Regions from separate parts of the Kitasatospora sp. NPDC023118 genome, predicted to be linked through region 2. Evidence: riboswitches for the same ligand, from Rfam matches in the RefSeq annotation. Region 2 holds a riboswitch; each other region holds the start of a gene.
What was found. Region 2 has a riboswitch for cyclic di-AMP ahead of ACZ3UD_RS00400 (NlpC/P60 family protein). Riboswitches for the same ligand answer to the same signal wherever they lie in the genome.
Positions count from the first base shown of each region.

Region 1: another riboswitch for cyclic di-AMP. It lies ahead of ACZ3UD_RS09375 (transglycosylase family protein); the one in region 2 lies ahead of ACZ3UD_RS00400 (NlpC/P60 family protein).
Region 3: another riboswitch for cyclic di-AMP. It lies ahead of ACZ3UD_RS14870 (transglycosylase family protein); the one in region 2 lies ahead of ACZ3UD_RS00400 (NlpC/P60 family protein).

Region 1 covers NZ_JBVHHW010000005.1:287,208-291,411, forward strand. Annotated here, with positions in the region: gene ACZ3UD_RS09370 (cytochrome P450 family protein) at 1-1,118, shown strand, start outside; cyclic di-AMP (ydaO/yuaA leader) riboswitch at 1,329-1,495, shown strand; gene ACZ3UD_RS09375 (transglycosylase family protein) at 1,500-2,282, shown strand; gene eno (phosphopyruvate hydratase) at 2,579-3,868, shown strand; gene ACZ3UD_RS09385 (FtsB family cell division protein) at 4,058-4,204, shown strand, end outside.
Region 2 covers NZ_JBVHHW010000001.1:92,560-96,763, reverse strand. Annotated here, with positions in the region: gene ACZ3UD_RS00410 (hypothetical protein) at 1-129, opposite strand, end outside; gene ACZ3UD_RS00405 (C40 family peptidase) at 168-1,214, opposite strand; gene ACZ3UD_RS00400 (NlpC/P60 family protein) at 1,441-2,580, opposite strand; cyclic di-AMP (ydaO/yuaA leader) riboswitch at 2,591-2,744, opposite strand; gene ACZ3UD_RS00395 (C40 family peptidase) at 3,083-4,120, opposite strand.
Region 3 covers NZ_JBVHHW010000010.1:14,507-18,710, forward strand. Annotated here, with positions in the region: gene ACZ3UD_RS14865 (sirohydrochlorin chelatase family protein) at 137-1,087, shown strand; cyclic di-AMP (ydaO/yuaA leader) riboswitch at 1,637-1,807, shown strand; gene ACZ3UD_RS14870 (transglycosylase family protein) at 1,794-3,053, shown strand; gene ACZ3UD_RS14875 (hypothetical protein) at 3,301-3,501, shown strand; gene ACZ3UD_RS14880 (LacI family DNA-binding transcriptional regulator) at 3,599-4,204, opposite strand, start outside.

The DNA.
Region 1 (4,204 bases), on a different contig from region 2:
AGGCGCTGGCGGACAGCCGGTTGTCGAAGAACCCGGCGCACCACAGCGAGCAGGCGCATCGCACCGGCCGGGTGGGCATCCCGGGGGAGCGGCAGGCGGACCTGATGACCCACCTGCTGAACATCGACCCGCCGGACCACACCCGGCTGCGCCGGCTGGTGTCCAAGGCGTTCACGCCGCGCCGGGTGGCCGAGTTCGAGCCGCGGGTGCAGCAGCTCACCGACCGGCTGATCGACGGCTTCGCGCAGCGCGGCTCGGCGGACCTGATCCACGAGTTCGCCTTCCCGCTCCCCATCTACGCCATCTGCGACATGCTGGGCGTGCCGGCCGAGGACCAGGACGACTTCCGCGACTGGGCCGGGATGATGATCCGACATGGCGGGGGCCAGCGCGGCGGCGTGGGACGGGCGGTGAAGCGGATGCGGGCGTACCTGCTGGAGCTGATCCACCGCAAGCGGGCGGACCTCGGTGACGACCTGATCTCCGGTCTGATCAGAGCCAGTGACCACGGCGAGCACCTGACCGAGAACGAGGCGGCCGCGATGGCCTTCATCCTGCTGTTCGCCGGTTTCGAGACGACCGTCAACCTGATCGGCAACGGGACGTACGCGCTGCTGCGCAACCCGGGGCAGCGGGCGCTGCTGCAGGAGTCGGTAGTGCGCGGGGAGACCGCGCTGCTGGAGACCGGGATCGAGGAACTCCTGCGCTACGACGGGCCGGTGGAACTGGCGACCTGGCGGTTCGCGACCAGGCCGCTGGCCATCGGCGGGGTGGACATCCCGGTGGGCGATCCGGTGCTGGTGGTGCTGGCGGCGGCGGACCGCGACCCGGCCCGGTTCGCGGAGGAGAACACCCTCGACCTGGCCCGAACCGACAATCCCCACCTGGGGTTCGGGCACGGCATCCACTACTGCATCGGCGCCCCGCTGGCCCGGCTCGAAGGACGCGCCGCGCTGGCCACGCTGCTTTCCCGACTGCCCGATCTGCGACTGGCCGAAAGCCCGGAGAATCTCCGCTGGCGGGGTGGTCTGATCATGCGCGGATTGCGCGAACTTCCGGTCGAATTCAGTCCCGAGATCCGCTCTCCGCATGCGCTTCCTGAGGCCCCGACACGCTGACTGGACGTCGTTGACGCGCTCCTGATGGCGGTGTGAACACCCATCAATCCGGACAAACAGGCGCAGTTGGTAGGCGATTGATCACATGCCGTAATTTCTGTGTGATGTCGGTGATATGAGCTTGTGATTGGTCTGAGGATCTGTCTAGTCTCCCTGGAGTTCGCAGCTGCGGACCTCGTGCGCGGAACGCCGAATCCTGCCCGCCGCGCCACGGGAAACCGACCAGACCCTTGGGCAGGGGCGGGGGAACCAGGTTTGTTGCCGTCCCCCACGGCTTGGGGTGAAGCCGCCCGAGCGGAACGTCTCCGCGCACGGCGGCCGGGCCACCTCCCGGTCCGAACCCGACAGCTCACCTCGCAGGCGTGCGGAGAGGGACCCTTCATGCTGTTCGTTGGAACTGGCCGTCACCGTCGTCGCACCCAGGCCGAGAAGGCCATCGCCGTCGCCGGTGTGGCCGGCGTCGGACTCGCGATGCCGCTCCTCGCCGCCACCGGCGCCTCCGCCGCCCCGGCCTCCGCCTGGGACTCCGTCGCCCAGTGCGAGAGCGGCGGCGACTGGAGCATCAACACCGGCAACGGCTTCTACGGCGGCCTGCAGTTCACCTCCAGCACCTGGAAGGCGTACGGCGGCACCGCCTACGCGCCGCAGGCCAACCAGGCCAGCAAGGGCCAGCAGATATCGGTCGCCGAGAAGGTGCTGGCCTCCCAGGGCCCGGGCGCCTGGCCGGTCTGCTCCGTCAAGGCGGGTCTGAGCAAGGGCGGTGCCCCGGCCGCGGTCGACACCTCCTCGGACGCCAAGCCGCAGTCCGCCCCCCAGCAGCAGACGCCCAAGCAGCAGGCCCCGAAGCAGCAGGCCCCCAAGGCGGACGCGAAGCCCGCCCAGCCGTACGCTCCGAAGCACGCCGCCCCGAAGCAGGCCGAGAAGCCCGCCGAGCAGCCGGTCCAGCAGTACGTTCCGAAGCACGCCGCCCCGCGCGCCGCCCAGCCGGCCCAGGCCGCCCCGGCCGGCCACGACTACACCGTCCACTCCGGTGACACCCTGTCGAGCATCGCCGCCGCCCAGGGCGTGTCCGGCGGCTGGCAGGCGCTGTACGACGGCAACCGCGGCACGGTCGGCGGCGACCCGAACCTGATCATGCCCGGCCAGGTCCTGCACCTCGGCTGAACCGGTCGGTAGGGCCTCGGCCGAGACGGTCCGTAGGACCTCGAACAGCACCCCGGGGACGAAGGGGGCCGCGCCCGGCCCCCTTCGTCCGCATTCGTCCGCGCCGGGGGCTGGGGGGACAAGCTGGGACAAGCAGGTGAACTACCGGTGGGTAGCAGGGCCACACGCCGAGACGGGACCGAGGCCAACGTGGCCCCGGGAGCCCGGGCGGTTAGGCTCTGGTCGTAACGACTCCGCAATCGTCCCGCCGACAGCACCACCGTCAGCCGGACCCTGCTCCCGCAAGGAGATGCCTCGTGCCGTCCATCGATGTCGTCGTAGCCCGTGAGATCCTCGACTCGCGCGGCAACCCCACGGTCGAGGTCGAGGTCGGCCTCGACGACGGAAGCACCGGTCGTGCCGCTGTCCCGTCGGGTGCCTCGACCGGCGCCTTCGAGGCGCTGGAGCTGCGCGACGGTGACAAGAACCGCTACTTCGGCAAGGGCGTCGAGAAGGCCGTTCTGGCCGTCATCGAGCAGATCGGCCCGGAGCTCGTCGGCTACGACGCCACCGAGCAGCGCCTGATCGACCAGGCCATGCTCGACCTGGACGCCACCCCCGACAAGTCCTCGCTCGGCGCCAACGCCATCCTGGGCGTCTCGCTGGCCGTCGCGCACGCCGCGTCCGAGGCCAGCGACCTGCCGCTGTTCCGCTACCTGGGCGGCCCGAACGCGCACGTCCTGCCGGTCCCGATGATGAACATCCTCAACGGCGGCTCGCACGCGGACTCCAACGTCGACATCCAGGAGTTCATGATCGCCCCGATCGGCGCGGAGTCCTTCTCCGAGGCCGTCCGCTGGGGCGTCGAGGTCTACCACACCCTCAAGGGCGTGCTGAAGGACCGCGGCCTGTCCACCGGCCTCGGCGACGAGGGCGGCTTCGCGCCGAACCTGGACAGCAACCGCGAGGCCCTGGACCTCATCATGGAGGCGATCCAGAAGGCCGGCTACGTGCCCGGCCGTGACGTCGCGCTGGCCCTGGACGTCGCCTCCTCCGAGTTCTACCAGGACGGCGCCTACCAGTTCGAGGGCAAGGCCCTCTCGGCCGCCGAGCTCATCGAGTACTACGCCGAGCTGGTCGCCGCCTACCCGCTGGTCTCCATCGAGGACCCGCTGGACGAGTCGGACTGGGACGGCTGGAAGGCCATGACCGTCAAGCTGGGCGACAAGGTCCAGCTGGTCGGTGACGACCTGTTCGTCACCAACCCGGCCCGCCTGGCCAAGGGCATCGAGACCGGCACCGCCAACGCGCTGCTGGTGAAGGTGAACCAGATCGGCTCGCTGACCGAGACCCTGGACGCCGTCGAGCTGGCCCAGCGCAACGGCTACCGCTGCATGATGTCGCACCGCTCCGGCGAGACCGAGGACGTCACCATCGCCGACCTGGCCGTCGCCACCAACTGCGGCCAGATCAAGACCGGTGCCCCGGCCCGCTCCGAGCGCGTCGCCAAGTACAACCAGCTGCTGCGCATCGAGGAGATCCTCGACGACGCCGCCGAGTACGCCGGCCGCGGCGCCTTCCCGCGCTTCCGCTTCGCGGACCAGTAAGCACAGTCGCTTCGCGGACCGGTGAGCACAGTCGCTCCGCGACCGGTGAGCACAGCAAGCACGAGGGCTGAGCAGCCGAGCTAGCGCAAGCCTGACCGGTGCCCCGCCGCACACCCCGTAGGGTGGACGGCGGGGCACCGTCGCGACCAGGAGGGGATACGGGAGATGGCTGGCTGGAGGATCCCGGGCTTGGCGGCCCGACCTCGGTTCACGAGCCGGGCGACCGTCCTCGTCCTGGTGCTCTGCTCCCTGGTGGCGATCCTCGCCTACCCGACGCGGCAGTTCATCTCCCAGCGCGCGGAGATCTCCGCCCAGCGGGCGAAGGCCGACCACGTG
Region 2 (4,204 bases):
CAGCAGATCGGCCACCTCGGCCCGCTGGTCGGCCGGCCGCCCGGCCGGTGCCGGCGGCGCGGCCGGGGGCAGCGACAGCTGGGCCAGCCCGCCGGCCGCCAGCAGCAGCGCAGCGCGCCGGGACAGCACGCGACCGGGTATGTCGGCCGGGTCGGAGGGCGTCGCGCTCAGAGCCTGACCACCCCGGTGACCGGCATCGCGTTGACGCTCTCGTACCGCACCTTGGCGCCCGGGTAGGGGGCGTGCACCATCACCCCGCCGCCGGCGTACATCCCGACGTGGTGCATGTCCCGGTAGAAGATCACCAGGTCTCCCGGCCGCGCTTCGGAGAGGCTGATCCGCTGCCCGGCGTACGCCTGGGCCTGCGAGGTGCGCGGCAGGGTCACTCCGGCCTGCCGCCAGCTGTAGTACATCAGACCGGAACAGTCGAAGGCGCGGGGCCCGGCGGATCCGTAGACGTACGGCGAGCCGATCATCCGCACCGCGGCGGCCAGCGCGGCCGCCCCGCGCTCGGAGGCGGCCGGGGTGGTGCCGAGGTCCAGCCGGTCGGTGCCGCGGGTGGCGCGCCGCTCGGCGTCGTTGGCGTCCTGGACGACCATCCGGGCCCGCTCGGCCGCGCCCAGGCTGTTGAGCAGCTTCTGCGCCTTGACCAGCCGCTGCTGGATCTGCTGCTTGTTCTCGACCAGCGAGCGCCGGGCCTGGTCCAGTTCGGCGAGCTTGCCCGCGGTCTCGGTGCGGCGCTGGTCGAGCCTGCGCTGACGGCTGACCAGCTCGTGCAGCGTCTCCCGCTGCCGCTCGGCGGCCTGCCCGAAGGTGCGGGCACGGGCGAGGTAGGACTCGGGGTCGCTGGAGAGCATCAGCTGGGCGGTCTGGGTCATCCCGCCGCCGCGGTACTCGGCCCCGGCCACGGTCGCGAGGTCCCCGCGCAGCTGGTTGAGCTGGTCCTGGCCGGCGGCGACCTCGCCCTGCAGGAGCGTGGTCTCGGCCTGGAGCCGCTTCTGCGCTTCCTGCGCGGCGTTGCACTTCTCGGACGCCTGCTCGGCCTCGTCGTACAGCTGCTCGACCTGCGCCTTGACGTCTCTGCGGTCGGGTGTGCCCGGTGCGCCGGGAGCGGCCTGGGCGCTGCCGCCGGCCGTCACACCCAGGGCCGTGGTGGCGGCCGCGGTCAGCACCAGCGCACGGACGAGCAGTTGGGAACGACGGTGCACGGACATGGCGGCAACGGCTCCAATCCTGCGGCGCGGCCCCGCGGCCGCGCCCCAGCGGGCGGCCGTCGAGCGGGAGTCCGGTGGCAGACGTTAGCGAGTCAGGGCAAGCGAGTCCAAACCCCTCCAGACCCGAATATTTGATTCCTAATCGGACATCCGCTCGATCCGTCGGAAAAGCCGCAGGCCCGGCCCTCCGTGATGGTGGGCCGGGCCCGAACGGCCTGGGCGGGGATCAGACCCGCACGATGGAGGCCAGCGGCATGTTGGAGACCGCCTCGTAGCGGACCGAGGCACCCGGCTTGGGCGCGTGCAGCACCTGGCCGTTGCCCGCGTAGATGCCGACGTGGTGGGCGTCGCTGTAGAAGATCAGCAGGTCGCCGGGCTGGGCCTGGGAGATGTCCGAGCCGATCCGGGTGCCGGCGCCGGCCTGCTCCTGCGAGGTGCGCGGCAGCGACACGCCGACCTGGTTGAATGCCCAGACCATCAGGCCGGAGCAGTCGAAGGAGCCCGGGCCGGTGGCGCCCCACACGTAGGGGCTGCCGACCTTGCCCGCGGCGGCGGCCAGCGCGGCGGCACCGTGCGAGCTGCCGGGGGCGGCCGGCTTGGCGACCGGCGAGGCCGAGGAGCCCGAACCCGAGCTGATGTCGGTGCGGCCGCTGTCGCGCGAGGCGCGGTCGGCGGCGGCCTGCTGCTGGGCGGCCTTGGCGGCGGCGTCGGCCTGGGCCTTGGCGTCGGCCGCGGCCTTCTCCTCGGCCTGACGGATCGCCTGGCGCTCCTGCTCGGTCAGGGTGTTGAGCAGGTCCTGCGCGGCCTTCAGCTTGTTCTGGACCTCCTCCTTGGAGGTCTTCAGCTGCTGGGTGGTGGACTCCAGCTCGGCGAGCTTGCCCTGGGCCTCGGTGCGGTCCTGGTCGAGCTTGCGCTGCTCCTCCTGGAGCTGCTTCAGCTGGTTCTTCTGGGTGTCACCGGCCTGGTTGAGCGCACCGGCCTGGTTGAGGAAGTTGTCCGGACTGGAGGAGAGCATCAGCTGGACGGTCGGGGATATGCCGCCGTTGCGGTACTGCTCACCGGCGATCTCGGCGAGCCCGCCCTGCATGTCGGTCACCTGGGCCTGCTGCCGGGCCACCTGGTCCTGCAGGCCGGAGACCTGCTTCTCCAGGGCCTGCTGCTTCTCCTGGGCGGCGTTGTACTTCTCGGTCGCCTGCTCGGCCTGCTCGTTGAGCTGGTCGACCTGCTCCTTGACCTGGTCCTTGGTCGGCTGCGGGTCGGCGTGCGCGCCGGACTGCGCGGAGAGGGCGACGGCTGCCGCGGCAACACCGGTCAGGATCGAGACACGGGCGCGACTGGCGGGCTTGGGACGACGATGGGACGCCACGAAGGCGGACTCCTTCTTCCTACGTCCGCCTACCGGGTGAGCTGACGGGTTCGGGCCGGAAGCATGCCCTACGACGCCTCACGGCCGTTCCATCGGCCGACCTGGCGCCGATTCACCCCGGAGGAACGTGGTTCCCCGGCTCCGCTCCGCAGCGCCCCCGACCACTGGGCTCCCCTGTCGGACAGTCGTTTCGACCTGCCCCGCTGTTTCGCGAACTCGACGGTAACCACCGCCGCCACCCCGGCTGGGTGATCGACAGTGCGGTGGTTCGAGGCACGACCCTAGTAACTGAACCGTGATCCGTTCAAATCCTTGTCAGAAAAAAGACGGAAGATTTCCCGTGTTCTTTTGTGAAAATGACCGATGGTGATCGCCGCCGCACGCAAAGCTGATCAGGCCTCATCAGCCGACCACGGAACGGGCAAACCCGAAGCGCCACGCCCGGCAGGAGGGTGGCGCGGATCACAGGGCCGGAACCCGGACTTTCGGGCGTGTCGGGCCGTCAGACCCGGCGGATCGTGTTGATCGGCATCGCGTCGGCCTTCATCACCTTCACCACGTCACCGGTGTGCGGCGCGTGGACCACCATGCCGTTGCCGATGTACATCCCGACGTGGTGCCGGTCACTGCCGTAGATCACCAGGTCGCCCGGCTGGGCCTGGTCCAGCGAGGGCACCCGGGTGCCGACGTTGCCCTGCTCCTGCGAGGTGCGCGGCAGCGAGACGCCGGCCTGGGCGTACGACCAGACCATCAGACCCGAGCAGTCGAAGGTGCTCGGCCCGGTGGAGCCCCAGACGTACGGCGAGCCCTGCTTGCTCATCGCCTTGGCGACGGCCACGGCCGCGTAGCCGCTGGCCGGCGGCAGGCTGCTGAGGTCGACCCGGGCGCTGCCGCGCGAGGCACGGTCGTCCTGCTGCTGCTGGGCCTTCAGCGCGGCGCGGTCGGCGGCGCTGAGCGAGTTCAGCAGGTCCTGGGCGGCCTTCAGCTTCTGGTTGACGTCCGACTTGGCCTGGTTCAGGTCCTTGGTGGTGGAGTCCAGCGAGGACAGGACGGCGGCGGCCTCCGCCTTCTCCTGGTCCAGCCGGCGCTGCTGGTCGAGCAGGCTCTTGAGCGCCTCGGTCTGGCTGGCGCTGGCCTGCTGGACGCTGGAGGCCTTCTCCAGGTAGCCGGACGGGTCGGAGGAGAGCATCAGCTGGACGGACGGGTCGATGCCGCCGGTGCGGTACTGGTCGCCCGCCACCTCGGCCAGGCCCGTCTGCAGCTGGGTCATCTGGTCCTGGCTGCGGGCCACCTGGTCCTGCAGCTGATCGGCCTGCTTGCGGAGCTGGTCGGCCCGCTCCTTGGCGCCGTTGTACTTCTCCGCCGCCTGCTCCTGCTCCTGCTGGAGCTGGTCGATCTGCGCCTTGACGTCGTCCTTGTTCGGCTGCGGCGCCGCGTGCGCGGCCACCTGGGCGGAGAGGGCGACCGCGGTCGCAGCGGCAGCGGTGAGCACGGAGACCCGCGCGCGGCTCGGCTGCTTGGGACGGCGGTGGGAGGCCAAGGGAGCGGCTCCTTCTTCCATCGGACTCACCTGATCGGATGAGATTCCGGAAAATAGGTTTGACGCCAGACCCTAGTGAAGATC
Region 3 (4,204 bases), on a different contig from region 2:
GGGCGAGGAATGTCCGGATTGTAGGTAAACCGCCCGGACCGGGACGGCGGAGACACGACCTTCGCACCGTGACCACCCGAAACCCGTACGGCAGCCGACTGCAGGCCTGGCGGGCCGATGTCCTACGATCTCCGGCATGAGCACCGCAGCCATCCCGGGCGCGCCACTGCCCGTCCGCACTCCAGGCTCCCGTGCGCGGGGGCGCCACCGCCGTCCCGAGCGCCCCGAGATCCGCACCGGCTCGCCGGCCCTGGTGCTCGCCGTACCCGCGACCGCCGGGCCCGAGTCCCGCTCGGTCGTCGAGGAACTGCTCTCGATCGTCCGTAGCGAGCACGCCGGCGTCCAGGCCGCGGTCGGCTACCTCCCGACCGGCGGCGCCGAGGGCGAGGCCGGGGACGACCGCACCGTCGCCGAGCTGCTGGCCGAGGCCGCCGAGGCCGGCCTGGCGGCGCCGGTCGTGGTGCCGCTGGTGCCCGGGCCGCACGACTTCCTGACCGGGCTTCACGCCCTCGCCGCCGAGTACGGCGCGACCGTCACCGACACGTTGGGCCCGCACCCGCTGCTGGCCGAGGCCGTGCACGTGCGGCTGTCCGAGGCCGGGCTGGCCAGGGCCGACCGGGCCCGGCTGTTCGCCATCGCGACCGCCGCGGACGGCGTGGTCCTGACCACCGTCGGCGGCGAGGACGCGGCCGCCGCGGCCGGCATCACCGGCGTGCTGCTGGCCGCCCGACTGGCCGTCCCGGTCGTCGCCGCGGCGCTCGACGTCCCCGGCTCGGTGGCCGACGCCGTCAACCACCTCAAGGAGACCGGCTCCCAGCGCCCGGCGCTGGCCCCGCTGGTGATCGGGCCCGAGGCCGACTCGGAGCTGCTCGCCACGGCCGCCGAGGAGACCGGCTGCCCGTCGGCCGCGCCGCTCGGCGCCTACCCGACCGTCGGCCAGCTGATCGCCTCCACCTACCTGGCTGCGCTGCCGACGCCGACGCCGGAGGAGCTGGCCCGGGCCGAAGCGGAGGCCGCGGCCGCCGCCGGGGCCGAGGAGGGCTCCCGCGGCGCCCACGCGGCCGCCCAGGGGCCCGTGGAGGCCTAGCGGACGGCCTGCGACCGCCGTCCCGCATTCCCGCGTCCGAGGGCCCGGAACGACTGTGTTCCGGGCCCTTCGGCTTGCGCCGGCCCGCCCTGCGGCTCGCCCTTTCCGCCGCTCCTCCACCCACCCTCGTCCGCCTCCGGCTCGCCCTGCACCTTGTCCAGGTACGGGAATTACAGGAGTTACGGGAGTTTTGGGAGTTACAGGAGAGATGGAGCGCAATGTCCGTTCTGTCACTTTTTGAAGGGAAATGCCGGGCGTGCATTCCGGCGCTCGACTCGTGACCACTCCCCCGGCGCGACCGCCGCGCCGCTGCGCGCCTCTACACTCCGTCACCCCACTTCTGAAGCGGAGACAATTGCGGGAATCCACAGCCGCATTGCCGAAAAACGATCATTTACGATCATGATTCGTGTCCAATTCGGCAGTTTCCACTAAACCGTGATGCGCGTCACAGATATTTGCAGTTTGAACTTAAGTCTGCTTAACGTGCTCCCCGTTCGTGACCACACGGACCCAGTTCATCCGCAACGCCGAGTCCTGCCGTCGGATGTCCTGGCAGCGCGAAAACGCACCACGGCAGGAGCGGGGGAACCACAGGTAAGTCGCCCCGGGCCGCTCCTCGGAACGGTCCAGGGCTAGGGGTGAAGCCGCGTCCACAGCGCGGCCGGGCAACTCCAGCCCGAATCCGACAGCTCACCTCGCAGGCGTGGGAGAGGACCGCGTCTTCATGCTGCCCACCAACGGCACCCGCCTGTCCGGCCGTACCCGTCGCGTGATCGCCGCCATCGGCGTCGCGGGCGTCGGTCTCACCATCCCGTGCCTCACCACCGGCACCGCCAACGCCGCCCCCGTCGCCACCTGGGACAAGGTCGCCCAGTGCGAGAGCAGCGGCAACTGGAGCATCAACACCGGCAACGGCTTCTACGGCGGCCTGCAGTTCACCTCCAGCACCTGGGCCGCCTTCGGCGGTACCGCGTACGCCCCGCAGGCCAACCAGGCCACCAAGGACCAGCAGATCGCCATCGCCGAGAAGGTCCTCGCCTCGCAGGGCCCGGGCGCCTGGCCCGTTTGCTCGGTCCAGGCCGGCCTGACCAAGGGCGGCGCCCCGGCCGCCGTCGACACCTCCGCCGGCACGGCCGCCAAGCCCGCGCAGAACCAGGCCCCGGCCGCGGCGCCCGCCAAGCCGGCCGCGCCCGCCCAGGAGCAGGCGCAGTCCTCCACCAGCTCCGCTAAGAGTGACTGGGCGCAGAAGCGCCAGGCCCAGGCCGGGAGCGGCGACTACACCGTCGTCGAGGGCGACTGGCTCTCCTCGATCGCCGAGAAGAACAACGTCCAGGGCGGCTGGCAGCACCTGTACGACCTCAACCGCGCCACCCTGACCGAGGGCCCGGACACCATCTACCCGGGCCAGCACCTGACCTTCGGTGACGGCGACAAGGCCCAGGCCGACAAGTCCTCCTCGTCCACCTCCGGCTCCGACTTCGGCTGGTTCAACCGCTCCCAGAAGGCCGGCCAGGCCGCGAACGGCGGTGCCGTGAACGCCAAGCCGACCGCTCAGACCCAGGCCTCGAAGCCGGCTGCCAAGCCGGCTGCCCAGGCCGCCACCGGCAGCCTGGCCGCCGCGGTGTCCTTCGCCGAGTCCAAGGTCGGCCAGGCCTACGTCTACGGCGGCACCGGCAACGGCGGCTGGGACTGCTCCGGCCTGACCCAGGCCGCGCTGCGCGCCGCGGGCATCAACATCCCGCGCGTCGCCGCCGACCAGGCCGCCGCCAGCACCCACGTCTCGCTGGACAGCCTGCAGCCGGGCGACCTGCTGTTCTGGTCGAACAACGGCCAGAACTCCGGCGTGTACCACGTCGCGATCTACATCGGCGGCGGCAAGTACGTCGAGGCGGCCAACCCGAGCTCGGGCGTGCGCGAGCAGACCATCGCCAACTGGGCCCCGGACTTCGCCGGCCGGGTCTGAACAACGACCCACGGGCCCACACGCCCACAACCCACGGGCCCACAGCTGACGGACAACAGATAACAGCTGACAGGTAACAGATTTCAGATAACAGATTTCAACATCTGTCAGCCGTCATCCGAACGCTGACCACCCGCCACCCCCAGGGAGAGTCTGGTCGCTCCTCCCCGGGGGTTCCGGCGTATTCGCATGGTGAAACCCCGCCCCGACCGACATACTCCTGCTCTGCACCCGAGGAGGAGTCACCATGGCCCAGGTCACCATCACGCTCGACGCGAACCTCGCGATAGACGCGATGTTGCTCTCCGGCACCAAAAGCCCGCAGGACGCGGTCGAACTGATCCTGCGTGACTACCTGGCCCGCGGCCGCCGCACCGAGACCCGGACCGGCGACGCGGCCGACGGCCACCGGCTCACCGCCGACCGCCCCGCCGTCCAGGATGGCTGACCGAACAGCACGGTCGAGCAACCGCACGCCGACGGGCCCCGGAGAGCAACCGCCCTCCGGGGCCCGTCAGTTGAGTACCGCCATCCGGTACCGGGGGTCAGCGCGAGCAGGCCCCGGTGGACCCGCGCATCACCAGCTCCGGCTGGAACATGAACTCCCCGCGCTGGGCGGCGTTCCCGCCGACCTCCTCCAGCAGCGCGTCCACCGCCGCCGTGGCCATCGCCTCGACCGGCTGGCGGATCGTAGTCAACGGCGGCTCGGTGAAGGCGATCAGCGGCGAGTCGTCGAAGCCGACCACCGACACGTCCTGCGGCACCGACAGCCCGCGCTGCCGCACAGCCCGGATCGCCCCGAGCGCCATCATGTCGCTCCCGCAGACGATCGCCGTGCAGCCCTTGTCGAGCAGCGCACCGGCCGCCGCGTGCCCGCCCTCCACGCTGAACAGCGTGTGGTGGACGAGCTCCTCCGCCTCCTCCTGGCTGCGCCCGAGCACCTCGCGCATCGCGGCCGTGAAGCCCTCGATCTTGCGCAGCACCGGCACGTACCGCCGCTGCCCGACCGCCAGCCCGATCCGCTCGTGCCCGAGTTCGGCCAGGTGCTGGACGGCCATCCACATCGCGGCCCGGTCGTCCGGCGAGATGAACGGCGCGTCGATCCGCTCGCTGTAGCCGTTGATCAGCACGAACGGCACTCTACGCCCGGC